DNA from 3 places in the Psychrobacillus sp. AK 1817 genome. Region 1 is predicted to be linked to each of the others. Evidence: predicted binding sites of a transcription regulator. Region 1 holds the regulator's gene; each other region holds the start of a gene.

The links. Region 1 encodes CtsR, which represses protease genes until heat stress. Its sites were predicted from a motif close to ATGGTCAATAAAGGTCAAACA; they were not measured.
Region 2: a site for CtsR is predicted at 2,796-2,816, ahead of D0S48_RS06850 (ATP-dependent Clp protease ATP-binding subunit). Genes of this name have one in related genera too.
Region 3: a site for CtsR is predicted at 1,644-1,664, ahead of clpP (ATP-dependent Clp endopeptidase proteolytic subunit ClpP). Genes of this name have one in related genera too.

The regions. Positions count from the first base shown of each region.
Region 1 is NZ_CP031739.1:2,611,774-2,616,094, reverse strand. It holds gene D0S48_RS12995 (protein-arginine kinase McsB) at 1-795, opposite strand, end outside; gene D0S48_RS12990 (UvrB/UvrC motif-containing protein) at 785-1,327, opposite strand; gene D0S48_RS12985 (CtsR family transcriptional regulator) at 1,343-1,816, opposite strand; gene D0S48_RS12980 (GNAT family N-acetyltransferase) at 1,983-2,441, opposite strand; gene rsgA (ribosome small subunit-dependent GTPase A) at 2,453-3,460, opposite strand; gene D0S48_RS12970 (ABC transporter permease) at 3,842-4,321, opposite strand, start outside.
Region 2 is NZ_CP031739.1:1,326,720-1,331,040, forward strand. It holds gene D0S48_RS06840 (beta-ketoacyl-ACP synthase III) at 1-237, opposite strand, end outside; gene D0S48_RS06845 (DUF2929 family protein) at 404-592, shown strand; gene D0S48_RS06850 (ATP-dependent Clp protease ATP-binding subunit) at 647-2,773, opposite strand; gene D0S48_RS06855 (Crp/Fnr family transcriptional regulator) at 2,916-3,608, shown strand; gene D0S48_RS06860 (metal-sulfur cluster assembly factor) at 3,813-4,121, opposite strand; gene D0S48_RS06865 (prolyl oligopeptidase family serine peptidase) at 4,171-4,321, opposite strand, start outside.
Region 3 is NZ_CP031739.1:3,602,838-3,607,158, reverse strand. It holds gene D0S48_RS18075 (TPM domain-containing protein) at 1-260, opposite strand, end outside; gene D0S48_RS18070 (catalase family peroxidase) at 470-1,411, shown strand; tRNA gene D0S48_RS18065 (tRNA-Arg) at 1,510-1,581, opposite strand; gene clpP (ATP-dependent Clp endopeptidase proteolytic subunit ClpP) at 1,758-2,354, shown strand; gene D0S48_RS18055 (hypothetical protein) at 2,426-2,710, shown strand; gene D0S48_RS18050 (HPr family phosphocarrier protein) at 3,749-4,006, opposite strand; gene whiA (DNA-binding protein WhiA) at 4,026-4,321, opposite strand, start outside.

The DNA.
Region 1 (4,321 bases):
GGGAGAATGCTTTAATAGTGCATCTCGTGCTTCTCTTTCTTTTTGAATAATTTGTTCCGTAATGCTTTGAAGATCAGCAAGTATATCCTCCTCAGTCTTACCAAGTGTCGTTTGATTTGATACCTGATAAACATTGCCGAGCGCTTCACTACCCTCTCCATATATCCCTCTTACTACCATTCCAAGTCGAGAAATAATGGTTACTATTCGATTCATTTGTTTTGTTTTCGTTAATGCAGGTAAATGCATCATAACTGATGCCCTAAGTCCAGTGCCCGTATTAGTAGGGCAACTTGTTAAATATCCAAACTGTTCATCGAATGCGTAAGGTAATTCTTTTTCCAATAAGCTATCTATATTATCTGCCCGTTTATAAGCCTCTTCAATTTGGAGGCCTGGAAAAAGGCACTGGATCCTAATATGGTCCTCTTCATTTACCATGAGACTAACAGATTCATCCTCCGATAAAAGGACGGAGCCTGTATTCGGAGAATTTGCCAATTTGGGACTGATCAAATGCTTTTCTACTAACACTTGGCGTCCGAGCTCAGATACATCTTTTATCTGAATGGAGGAAAATTTCATTTGCAATGCTTCATCAGCAGCATCCAACAAAGTGGCTGAAACAGATTGGTCAATTTTATGCGCTTCGTCCTCTGTAAATGCAAGAGGGAAGCGAAATCCATTCAGATTTCTAGCCAATCGGATCCTTGTGCTCATCACAATGTCAGAATGCTCTCCTTCCCCTTCCATCCAACTAGATCTGGAATTATCTAAAAAGTTATCAACCGACATAGTGGTCGCCACCTCCTTCGGCAAGCTGTTTTTCTAGTTCTTTTACTTCATCTCTCAGCTTAGCGGCATCCTCAAATTGTTCATGCTCGACAGCATCCTTCATTTGTGTACGTATCGCTTCAATTCTTTTCTTTAAAGCTATTTTTTCACCAAGTACCCCTGGTGCTTTTCCAATATGTGTCGTATTGCCATTATGCAGACGTTTTAAAACTTGGGGTAAATGAGGACGAAAGCTTTCATAACAAGAAGCGCATCCAAACTTACCTTCCTCTAAGAACCTCTCAATAGACCAGCCACATTCATTACATTCAAGTGTTTTCTGTTGTTTTTGTTGAACCATCTGCTGATCCGCGTGGTTAAACCAATTAGATAGAAGCTGATGGAGAGATAATGGGTCTTGTTTATATTCAACATAAAACGGGTGTAGGCTATTTGCACAAACCTCACAATAATGTCGTTCAAAGTGTTCTCCGTTATGCACCTGTGTAACCGTCACTTTGGCCGGTCTTTGCTTACAATTTTCACAAATCACTTTTCAACACCCCGTTCATTTTTCACTTTTTTCATATTTTAACGTTAATAGCATCGCACAAAGTATTCGTGCTCTTAGATCGTCTCTTGCAGGCAGTGGGATGGCTAAAGTCGTTCTGGCTAAGGCTGCTAAAATAATTTTTGCTTCTCGCTTAGTTATCACTTCTTCATCCAATAATCTAAATACAATATCTTCTGTCGCGGACTCAGACGCCCCGGCTTCCAGACTTTGTATTATATGCTCAATCAATTCAGCTTTTGTATGGGCCCGAACGCGGAGGATTCGAATATACCCACCACCACCTCGCTTACTTTCCACCAAATAACCACGGTCCTGTGTAAATCGAGTGTTTATAACATAATTTATTTGCGAGGGGACACAGTGAAATTTTTCAGCGATTTCACTTCTCTTTATTTCAATCTGCCCTCTACTTTCTTCTTCGATAATTGACTTCAAATAACCTTCAATAATGTCAGATATATTTCTCATCTTCTCTCACCTCTTCTCATTAAAACTGACTTTGACTATATTTGACTATATTATATAGCGAAATTTTTGTATGTGCAATTGATATGCCTAACATAAAAACAACAAAAAAACTACCAACATTTATTGTCAGTAGTTTTAGGTTGTATCAAAATGGAAACTTATATTCTTATATTTGTGAATTGTATTTGAGTTGTGTAATAAAAAAATTAGGCTCTACTTCAATGTCCTTTATTTTGGAAAAGTTGTGTCTTTCGTACAAAGTAAGCGCCGGTTTATTTTTTGCACCAGTAGATACTATAACACTTACACTATCAGGAGCGAGGTCCAATACGTATTTTAACAGCTCAGAAGCTATTCCCTTCCTGAAATGATTAGGGTGGACAACTAACCTACAGATATCCATTTCATCTCCATTAATTTCATATGAAATAAAACCAAGCAGTTGTTCCTTTTCATACTTTCCTATATAAATTTCTTTAGAAGCTTTAATATCCTCTGTAGTTTCCTTAAGCTGCGGAATGCCATCAAAACCGATAATCTCCACTTCCTTTCGATAAGCCGGAAGCTGTACTTCAAGCATTTCTTCTGCTACAGATTGATTGTGATGATCAAGTAATAAAATCATTGCGTACCTCTTTAAACTTTTCTTTTTTTATTGTTTTTTTGGGCTTTAGATAATTGCTTCCATTTATCTCGCTCTGTTTTTTGTGCAGCCAAGTCGTTTTTACGTTCCATATGGGCAAGTTCACGTAATAATTTTACATAGCTCCTATAACGGTCCTCTTTTAGTACACCAGAACGAATAGCCTCCTGAATCGTACAGCCAGGCTCTTTTTTATGCTGACAGTCTCTAAATCGACACTGCATTGCAAGCTCTTCTATATCTTGGAAGCTGTTGCTAATCCCCTCGCTTGAATCCCATAGCTGAAATTCTCTCATCCCTGGTGTATCTATCAATAGCCCTCCTCCAGGTAACAAAGAAAGCTCTCTATGAGTTGTTGTGTGACGCCCCTTACTGTCATCCTCTCGAATGTCACTAACCGCCATCACTTCTTCTCCTGATAGAGCATTTATCAAGGAGGATTTACCTACACCTGAAGAGCCAAGTAATGCACCTGTCTTCCCTTCGCCAAGAAGAGCGGCCAAGTCTTCTATTCCTTCTCCTGTAACACTAGAAACAGCAAAGATTTCGACGCCAAATGCAATAGATTCGACTTCATTGATATAATAATCCAATTGCTCACAAGCATCTTTTTTCGTTAGAACAACTACTGGTGTCGCCCCCGAATCCCAAGCTGCGAGTAAGTAACGCTCTAACCTTCTAACATTGAAGTCTTGGTTGAGTGACATCACTAAAAACACATAATCTACATTCACTGCAACCAATTGGATTTCCATAGTTGTACCAGCCACTTTTCTTGAGAATTGCGATTGTCTCGGTAAAACCTGTTGAATAATCCCTTTCTCTTCTCCTGGCATTTGCTCTAAAACAACCCAATCTCCTACTGCCGGAAAAGCTTCTCGATTGTTGTCAAATTTAAACTTACCTGAAAGGGAGCATAGCCACTCTCCATCATTTGTGACTACTCGATATAAATGTTTATGCTCGAGTAAAACTCGGCCTACTAATCCTTTGCTCGTCATCTTTTCTTCCCATTTACTATTCCATCCATACTTTTCGATTAAATTCAATTTAAATTTCCTCCTAATTTTCCCTAAAAATATTTTAATCGCCATTTTTTATTCGGCGAAATACTGGGCAACAAAAAAACCATGATTGCACGAATCAGCAATCATGGTTTCCCGATCATTAGTAAAGAAATTTCAAAAAGTATGGAGAAATAAGCTCGATTGTCTGTTTACAATCAAACCAATACCTATTCAGCCTACATTTAGAAAATTACAGAGTGGGACATCATGAACTTACTGATTCGTTTTGTGTTATATACAATAGCCATAATGCCTCACTCCTTTCCTTAAGTTAAATTCAGAATACTACAAGTTTTTGAAATATGCAATAGGCAATTACGCCGTTACATCACGTTTTGTAAATGACCAGTAGCTTGTTACTAGGAATATTAACAGATACACGACAATTATTATAATAGAAAAACTTAAGGTCATGCTTTCTATTAGCGGTGTATTTGTTCCGATAAATTGACTTAAATTTGTATTGGCAAATATAATGTATTTCGGAAATTCAAAGTCCAGCATTGCAAGAATTTGAGTTACTTGTACTCCTGCAAACATTAGGAAAATAGATATTCCAATTGCTAATGAGCTAGAGCGGAACACTGAGCCAATCATAAAAGCTAAGGATCCAATTACAAATACATTTACTAAAGACAGAGCAGTTAAAAGCAATAATCTGCCCCAGTATGAAACCTCCACTACCTTGCCATCGACTAGCTCTAACTGCGTACCTGGAACATTATCAAAGAAAATGTATCCAAAGATTATCCCCGAAACAAGAAGAACTATTGACATCATAATTGCAAACAGACC
Region 2 (4,321 bases), 1.3 Mb from region 1:
CGCTACCAAAATAAGCCCTATTTGTTCTGGAGAAATCCCTGCATCCTCTATTGCTTCTTGAGCAGCCTTTACAGCCATATGTGAACTTTCTTCTTCTGGAGCAGCTATTCTTCGCTCCTCTATACCAGTCATTGTTTTGATCCATTCATCTGAAGTATCCATTCTTTTTTCAAGATCTTGATTCGTTAAGACTTTCTCAGGTGCATAAGTTCCTAACCCTATAATTCCTGCATTCATGGAATTCCTCTTTTCTTATAATCTATTATTAGTACCTGGTATTAATAATAACGAATATATGAACATTTTTCAACATAGTTGTTCGATTGTAAGAATAATTCTTTTGTATAGAACCGCCATGTGTTATGATACTTATAGATAAATTCATTTTTGAGGTGAAAATTTTATGCATTATATTATGACAGTTATCTGGTCATTTATCTTGGTTACCATGTTAAATTATGTAGTAAGCTCTGTTAATGGCGTTGATTTTAACTTTTATCATGGTTTATATATGACTATTCCAGCAGCCATCATAATTATCCTAATTACTAAAGTTATTCCGGACGAGCCTGTAGCTGCTGAACACCATTAAAAAAAACTCCCTTTTGATAGGGAGTTTTTTTATTGGATATAGTATAGTGACTGTTTATTTAACTACTAGCTGACCATCTTCCACTACTGCCACAATGTTACTACCAGGAACCACATTTCCTCCAATTAGCATTTTCGCAACAGCAGTTTCAAGATGTCGTTGTATAAATCTTCTTAATGGTCTTGCACCATAAGCTGCATCCGTTCCTTCCTCAACTATCCATGCATAGACATTTTCCTCGACTTTCAAAGTAACTTCCTGTTCTAATAAACGATCCTGCAATTGTTTTACATACTTTTTTGCAATCATTTCAAAATGATGAGTCGTTAATGAATGGAACATAATAATATCGTCCATCCGATTTAACAGTTCTGGCTTGAAGTGTGCACGAAGTGCTGACATGACAAGTTCCTCGTCTGATTCTGAAACTTCTCCAGTTGTGTTAGATAAATATTGCGAGCCTATATTAGATGTCAGAATCACTACAGTATTTGTAAAGTTGACAATGCGACCTTGGCTATCCGTAATTCGACCGTCATCCATTAGCTGCAATAAAATATTCGCTACGTCCGGATGAGCCTTCTCAATTTCGTCCAACAATACAACAGAGTATGGGTTTCTTCGAACAGCCTCTGTTAGCTGACCGCCCTCCTCATATCCGATATATCCTGGAGGTGCCCCAACCAATCGGGAAACGCTATGCTTTTCCATGTATTCAGACATGTCTATTCGGATGAAATGCTCTTCAGAGTCAAACAGGTTAGCTGCCAAAGATTTAGCTAGCTCTGTTTTACCTACTCCTGTCGGTCCTAAAAATAGAAATGAGCCTATAGGTTTGTTAGGATCTTTTATGCCTGCTCGTGCTCGCCAAACAGCCTCTGTCACTAATTGAACTGCTTGCTCCTGGCCAACTACACGTTCTCCTAAAGTCTCTTTTAATCGAAGTAGTTTTTCTCTTTCTCCTTCAACAAGCTTAGTAACAGGTATCCCGGTCCACCTAGAAATAATATGTGCTATTTCATCGGCGGTCACCTCTTCACGTAGTAAGCGTGAATCATAATCGCTATTTATTTCATCCTCATAAACTTGCAACTCTTTTTCTAAAGGTGGTATTTTTCCATGACGTAGCTCCGCAGCTTTATTTAAGTCGTAATTGTTTTCAGCTTCCTCAAGTTCTCGGCGGTAACGGTCTAGCATTTCTCTCTTTTGTTGGACTACTTGAATTGATTCCTTTTCTGTTTCCCATTTTTGACGCATATCAGCTGAAGATTTCTCTAACTCCTCTAATTCATTACGAAGTTGTTCTAATCTTTTTTTGCTTGCTGCATCCTTTTCCTTCATCAAAGCTTGTTCTTCAATTTGGAGTTGCATCATTCTTCTCGTTACTTCGTCCAGCTCCTGTGGCATAGAATCTATTTCTGTTCGAATCATTGCACAAGCTTCATCTATTAAATCAATCGCTTTGTCTGGTAGAAAGCGCTCCGTAATATAGCGGTTTGAAAGCTGTGAAGCCGCCACGATTGCCCGGTCATGAATGCGAACACCATGATGCAATTCAAATCTTTCCTTTAATCCACGCAGAATGGAAACAGTATCCTCCACAGAAGGTTCTCTCACTAATACTTGCTGAAAACGACGCTCTAATGCTGGATCTTTTTCAATATACATACGATATTCATCTAAAGTAGTTGCTCCAATACAATGAAGCTCCCCTCGAGCAAGCATAGGCTTCAGCATATTCCCCGCGTCCATTGCTCCATCCGTTTTGCCCGCTCCAACAATAGTGTGAATTTCATCGATAAATAAAATAATTTTACCTTCACTTTCTTTGATCTGTTTTAAAACCGCTTGAAGGCGTTCCTCAAATTCACCACGATATTTTGCACCTGCAATTAATGAGCTCATATCCAATTCAAAAATCTCTTTATCCTTTAATCCTTCAGGAACGTCTTTTTTTACAATACGTTGGGCAAGTCCTTCGACTATAGCTGTTTTCCCCACTCCTGGCTCGCCGATGAGAACAGGATTATTTTTTGTTTTTCTTGATAAAATTCGTATTACATTTCTTATTTCCTGGTCTCTACCGATCACTGGATCCATCTTTCCGTCTTTAACAGCGTTTACTAAATTACGACCGTACGTTTCTAAAGGACTTTTTTGATCTTGTTGGTTCATTTGCATATTTAACAGCTCCGTTTCACAAAGTTTGACCTTTATTGACTAATATAACTATATAGCTTATTAGCATATTTTGTAAAGAATTTAGCTTAACTTTTATGAAATTATGCTATTATTTAAAGGTATTAGTAAAGGCGGTGATAAGGTGGATAATAGTTTAGTATCCCCGAATATAGGCTTATTATTTAAACAATATGGCACTACTATAAAAATGGAAAAAGATCGCTCAGTTTATGTTGAAGGTGAGCTAGCAGAAGAGATTTATCTTGTGATTAGCGGATCTATTGCTATAAATAAAGATACAGAAGGCGGCAAACTACTAACTCTGAGAATTGTAGGTCCAGACAACTGTATAGGAGAATCTGGGATTTTTGCAGATAATGCACATCATAGTTTTTCTGCTCATACATTAGAGACCACTCTGCTATTGATGCTTCCTAAAAATAAATTTGAAAGTTTTCTCGTGAATTCTACAGAGCTAATGGTAGAATGGACAAAATATATACAACTTGTATACTTAAAAAATCAGACAAGATTTCGAGATTTAATGCTTCATGGAAAAAAAGGAGCACTATTTTCAACTTTAATACGTCTGGCTAATACTTATGGGGAAAAACTCCCTGATGATAGTATTAAAATAAATTTTCAGCTAACTAATCAGGAAATAGCTAATCTATGTGCTATGAGTAGAGAAGTAGTCAATCGTATGCTAAATGATTTGAAGAATGAGGGTATTGTTTCTTTTCAAAAAGGAGTTATTACCATTCACGATTTAGAATTATTAAAAAGAGAAAACCAATGCGAGAGCTGTCCTCTATGTGTTTGTCGAATAGATTAGTTTTATTTTTGATTTTCGCTCTAGGTGGATGCTTTCCGCGGGGGAAGCGATACTAAGCTCCGTTTGTGATGTCTTATCTGTCTCCCTTCTCCCGCTAATTCGCCACCTAATGCTTCAATAACAGTTTGTGTATTAATCCCTCAAATAAAATTTAATATCCAAGCAAATAAAAAACATTCCGCCCACATATGGACGGAATGTTTTTTATCTAATACCTAATGCAATTTTAGCGTAACGAGACATATTGTCTTTTGACCATGGCGGATTCCAAACAATGTTAACCTCGGTTTCTTTTACTTCTGGTAATTCTCCAAGCGCAGTTTTTACTTGATCAACAATCATCGGTCCCATTGGGCAACCAATAGAAGTTAGCGTCATCGTAACTGTAGCCTGTCCTTCATCTGTTAAATCTACATCATATACTAAGCCCAAATTGACAATATCAACGCCCAGCTCTGGGTCAATAACATTCTCAAGTGCAGACATCATACTATCTTTCATATCTTGATCCATACTGATAACCTCCTTACTTCTTTCATTCATCATAACAAAGAAGTAGCTTTTATGCCAAACAGTTTGCTAGCCATTCTGTTGCTCGTAGCATACCTTTTCTGGAAACAGCATGGCCAGAATTTTTTTCCTTCATAAATTCAATCTGAGACTCACCGTATTTTACAATCAAATCATCAATAAATTTCGAGGTTGGTGCAAAA
Region 3 (4,321 bases), 990 kb from region 1:
ACCTCCATATTGAATTGTTCTGCTGACTGATCACCTATATTATCGATAATCATGACAACCATTTGAGCAGTGGTTCCTTGTTTCAATCTGTTTCCTAATTGCTCTATTTCAAGATTAGTTTCATCAGCTAGATAACCTTCTAAATCTACTAAATAGGAATCTCTAGGAACATTAGGAATGTTAGATGCAGCTCCTGTCGTTAACGGAAATAATAGAGAAACTAATATTATACTAACTAGCAACTGTATAGTTCTTTTCAATAGCACCTATCTCCCTTCAAATTTAACTCTCACCCTTTTATCTATTTAAAGCCTCTATTTTACTTTATTCCAAATATTCAAGACTCATTCATTATATGCGAAAACTATCTTATTAATTTTCAAAGGGAGATGTCTTCCCGTTTTGTGGGTTTAATATAGGAAAAGAGTGGTAATGATGAATAGACTGCAATAAATAAGGAGGTAAAAACATGGAACAAATACATAAAGAGGATTTAACTCCAAAGGAAGCGGTAGATGCACTCGAACAAATTCAAGGGAAATTCCCTGGAGCAAGAAGAGCCCATGCAAAGGGAGATATGTATGAAGCGGTATTTCATCCGAATGGCAATGCGGTACCTTACACTGTAGCGCCTCACCTTCATAGAGAAGCCGTCTCCGCTACCGTCCGTTTTTCCAATAGCCCGCCTAATCCTGCTTCGATAGATTATCTTACCCCGGCAAAAGGACTGGCTGTTCAATTTCAGCTAGCAGATGGCAGTATCACCAATTTAGTGAGTGCTACTGTGCCTATGTTTGTCACTAGCAGCCCTAGAGAATTTATAGATATGATTGAAATATTCACGGATGAAAAAACAGGTATCAAAACTATTGATAGAGGCCTTGCCATGGTAGAGCTGCTCTCTAAAAAATATCCACATAGCAAAAACGTTATTCAAATCATTAAAGAGCAGGCAAAACAGCCGCCAATAAGCTACGCAGAGCTCCATTATTATCCTATACATGCCTTCTATTTCGTCAATAAAGACGGTGTTCGCCAGGCGATTAAATATGAATGGGTTCCTGTTAATGAAACAAAGGACCCTGCTTTGACAAGTAAATCTCTTTCAGCTAATTATTTGACCGAGGAGCTAGATAACAGATTAAACCAGGCACCGGTCGAGTTTGACCTCGTTATCCGCTTAGCGGAGGATGGCGATAATCCAAACGATGCTACAGATATGTGGCCAGAGGAAAGAAGAAAAGTGAATATTGGTCGTTTGGAAATCAAAAATAAAATACATCATAAGGAAGACATTGTTTTTGATCCAACGATTGTACCGGAGGGCATAGAGCTAACAGATGATCCTATACTACACTTTCGTAGTGGCGCATATGCTGAATCATATGAAAGGAGAAGTAAAAATGAGTAAGGAAAATGCAGGGCATTAAAGCTCGACAAAGCATATACTTTCATATCTTGTAAATAAAAAAACACTCGAAGAATTCGAGTGTTTCTAAATGTTATGGACGCCCCTGGAGGGAATCGAACCCCCATCTCAAGAACCGGAATCTTACGTCATATCCATTAAACTACAGGGGCAAGCGACCTTTCTATTATACAAATGGAATAGGAATAATTCAAGTCAACATTTCTAAGCTTAATATTTGACCTTCCTTGACCATTCCATGTATGATAAAGTTACAACTGAGGTAGAATTTCTCAGTACACAAATAAAAATAAAAAAATATAACCACCTTTGAAGGAGGCAATCCAGGATGAATTTAATTCCTACAGTTATTGAACAAACAAATCGCGGTGAGCGTGCCTATGACATCTATTCAAGATTGTTAAAAGACCGCATCATCATGCTTGGTAGTGCGATTGATGACAACGTGTCAAACTCTATCGTTGCTCAGCTTTTATTCCTAGAAGCGGAAGATCCAGAAAAGGATATCTCCATCTACATCAATAGCCCAGGCGGAAGTATTACTGCTGGTATGGCTATCTACGATACAATGCAATTCATCAAACCAGACGTACAAACTATTTGTATCGGTATGGCAGCATCAATGGGTGCTTTCTTACTTACTGCTGGAACAAAAGGCAAACGCTATGCACTTCCAAACGCAGAGGTAATGATTCACCAACCACTTGGTGGAGCTCAAGGGCAAGCAACAGAAATCGAGATCGCTGCAAAACGCATCTTGTTCTTACGCGATAAATTAAACCACATTATGTCTGAACGTACTGGTCAGCCACTTGAAGTCGTTTCAAGAGACACAGACCGCGATAACTTCATGACAGCAGAACGTGCAAAAGAATACGGTCTAATCGATCATATTATCGCACGCAGCGAAATGAAAAAAGACTAATAATACAATAAAATCCAAGCGAGCTCCTGCTCTCTTGGATTTTTTAATAAAGCTTTTCTGTAAATTTAGTAATGAAAGGTTGTGTAACTATTCTATTTCAAATAACTTCTTTATTAATCATTCTATTTTTAGTAATCTATACCTTCAGCCTACAAAGCAAAATTAGAAAATTAGAAGAACAGCAGGACCTTCATTTTATCGGTGACGAGGATTTAGAAAAACAAATTTTAGAGATGAATAATAACGGCAGTAGCCTAGTGGAAATGGTCAAATTCGTTCGAAATGAAACAAATTTAGGGCTAGTTCCTGCAAAAAAATACGTAGATAAGATCATTAACAACGATTTTTCTTCCTAGTATGAGCGTGTTCATTTATATGAACACGTTTTTCTATATATAAATCAATCTATTTTTTAACCCTGTCTATTGCCTAAAAATTTTAAATGAAATTATATCACTTCATAAAAGAGTTTACTTTGTATTCTCTTAAAATTGAATAATGAAGCATCACGGAAATTAGATAACTTATTTTTCCCATACGACTTTCTATTCCTACACAATCTGTGATTGCAGCGACAGGCGGCGACTCCTACGGGAGGAGGGTGACAGATAAGCCATCACAAACGACGCGAATGCGGCGGTGATGGCTTATCGCGCCCCCCGTGGAAAGCGACCGCCTAAAGCGGAAATCTACATACTATCGTTCATACTTTTCAATAAAATTGAATTTGCGACTATCTCTTTCCTACACAACATATGATTGCAGCGGCAGGCGACGACTCCAGTGGGATCAGTGAGGCAGATAAGACATCACAACCGCGCGCTTAAGCGACGGGTGATGGCTTATCGCTCACCCCACGGAAAGCGACCGCCTAAAGCGGAAATCTCTCCTCTCTCTTTCATTCTTTTCAAGTAACTGTTTAAATAGTTGAGTAAGTTTATCCCATACGACTTTCTCTTTCCTACACAACCTATGATTGAAGCGGCAGGCGGCGACTCCTACGGGAAGAGGGTGACAGATAAGCCATCACAAACGACGCGAATGCGGCGGTGATGGCTTATCGCACCCCCCGCGGAAAGCGACCGCCTAAAGCGAAAATCTACAAACTATCGTTCATGCTTTTCAATTAAATTGAATTTGCGACTTTCTCTTTCCTAGACAACCTGTGATTGCAGCGACTGGCGGCGTCTCCAGTGGGATCAGTGAGGCAGATAAGACATCACAACCGCGCGCGTAAGCGACGGGTGATGGCTTATCGCTCACCCCACGGAAAGCGTCCGCCTAAAGCGGAAATCTACCAACTATTAGTTATACTTTTCAAGGAGATACATACGATTAATATTAAAAAGCTGCCATACAATCCATACCGGATCATACAACAGCCTTACGATTAATTATTCTGCTTTAGAAATGAATTTAGCTAGTGATTCTACTGCTTCTGCTTCGTCAGAGCCCTCAGCACTTAAAGTGATGGTAGCACCCTTGCTTATCGCTAAGCTCATGATACCCATGATACTTTTAGCGTTTACTTTTTTATCATCTTTTTCTAAAAACACATCTGCAATATAACGATTAGCTTCTTGTACAAATAATGCTGCTTGTCTTGCTTGAAGTCCTGATTGTAATTTTACCTCGACCTGTTGTTCCGCCATAATCCTTAGCCCCATTTCTTTAAATTGATTCGCCTCTTCTTAATGCATCTGCTATTTCATCCAATTTGCGCAAACGATGGTTGACACCAGATTTACTTACGTTTCCAGTGGACACCATATCTCCTAGTTCCTTTAGTGTAACATCCTGATACTCCACTCGCAGACGAGCTATTTCTCGCAGCTTCTCTGGCAATTGGTCTAAGCCGATTGCGTTATCGATAAAGCGGATGTTCTCCACTTGTCGGATGGCTGCGCTGATGGTTTTGTTTAAATTGGCAGTTTCACAATTGACTAAACGATTGACACTGTTGCGCA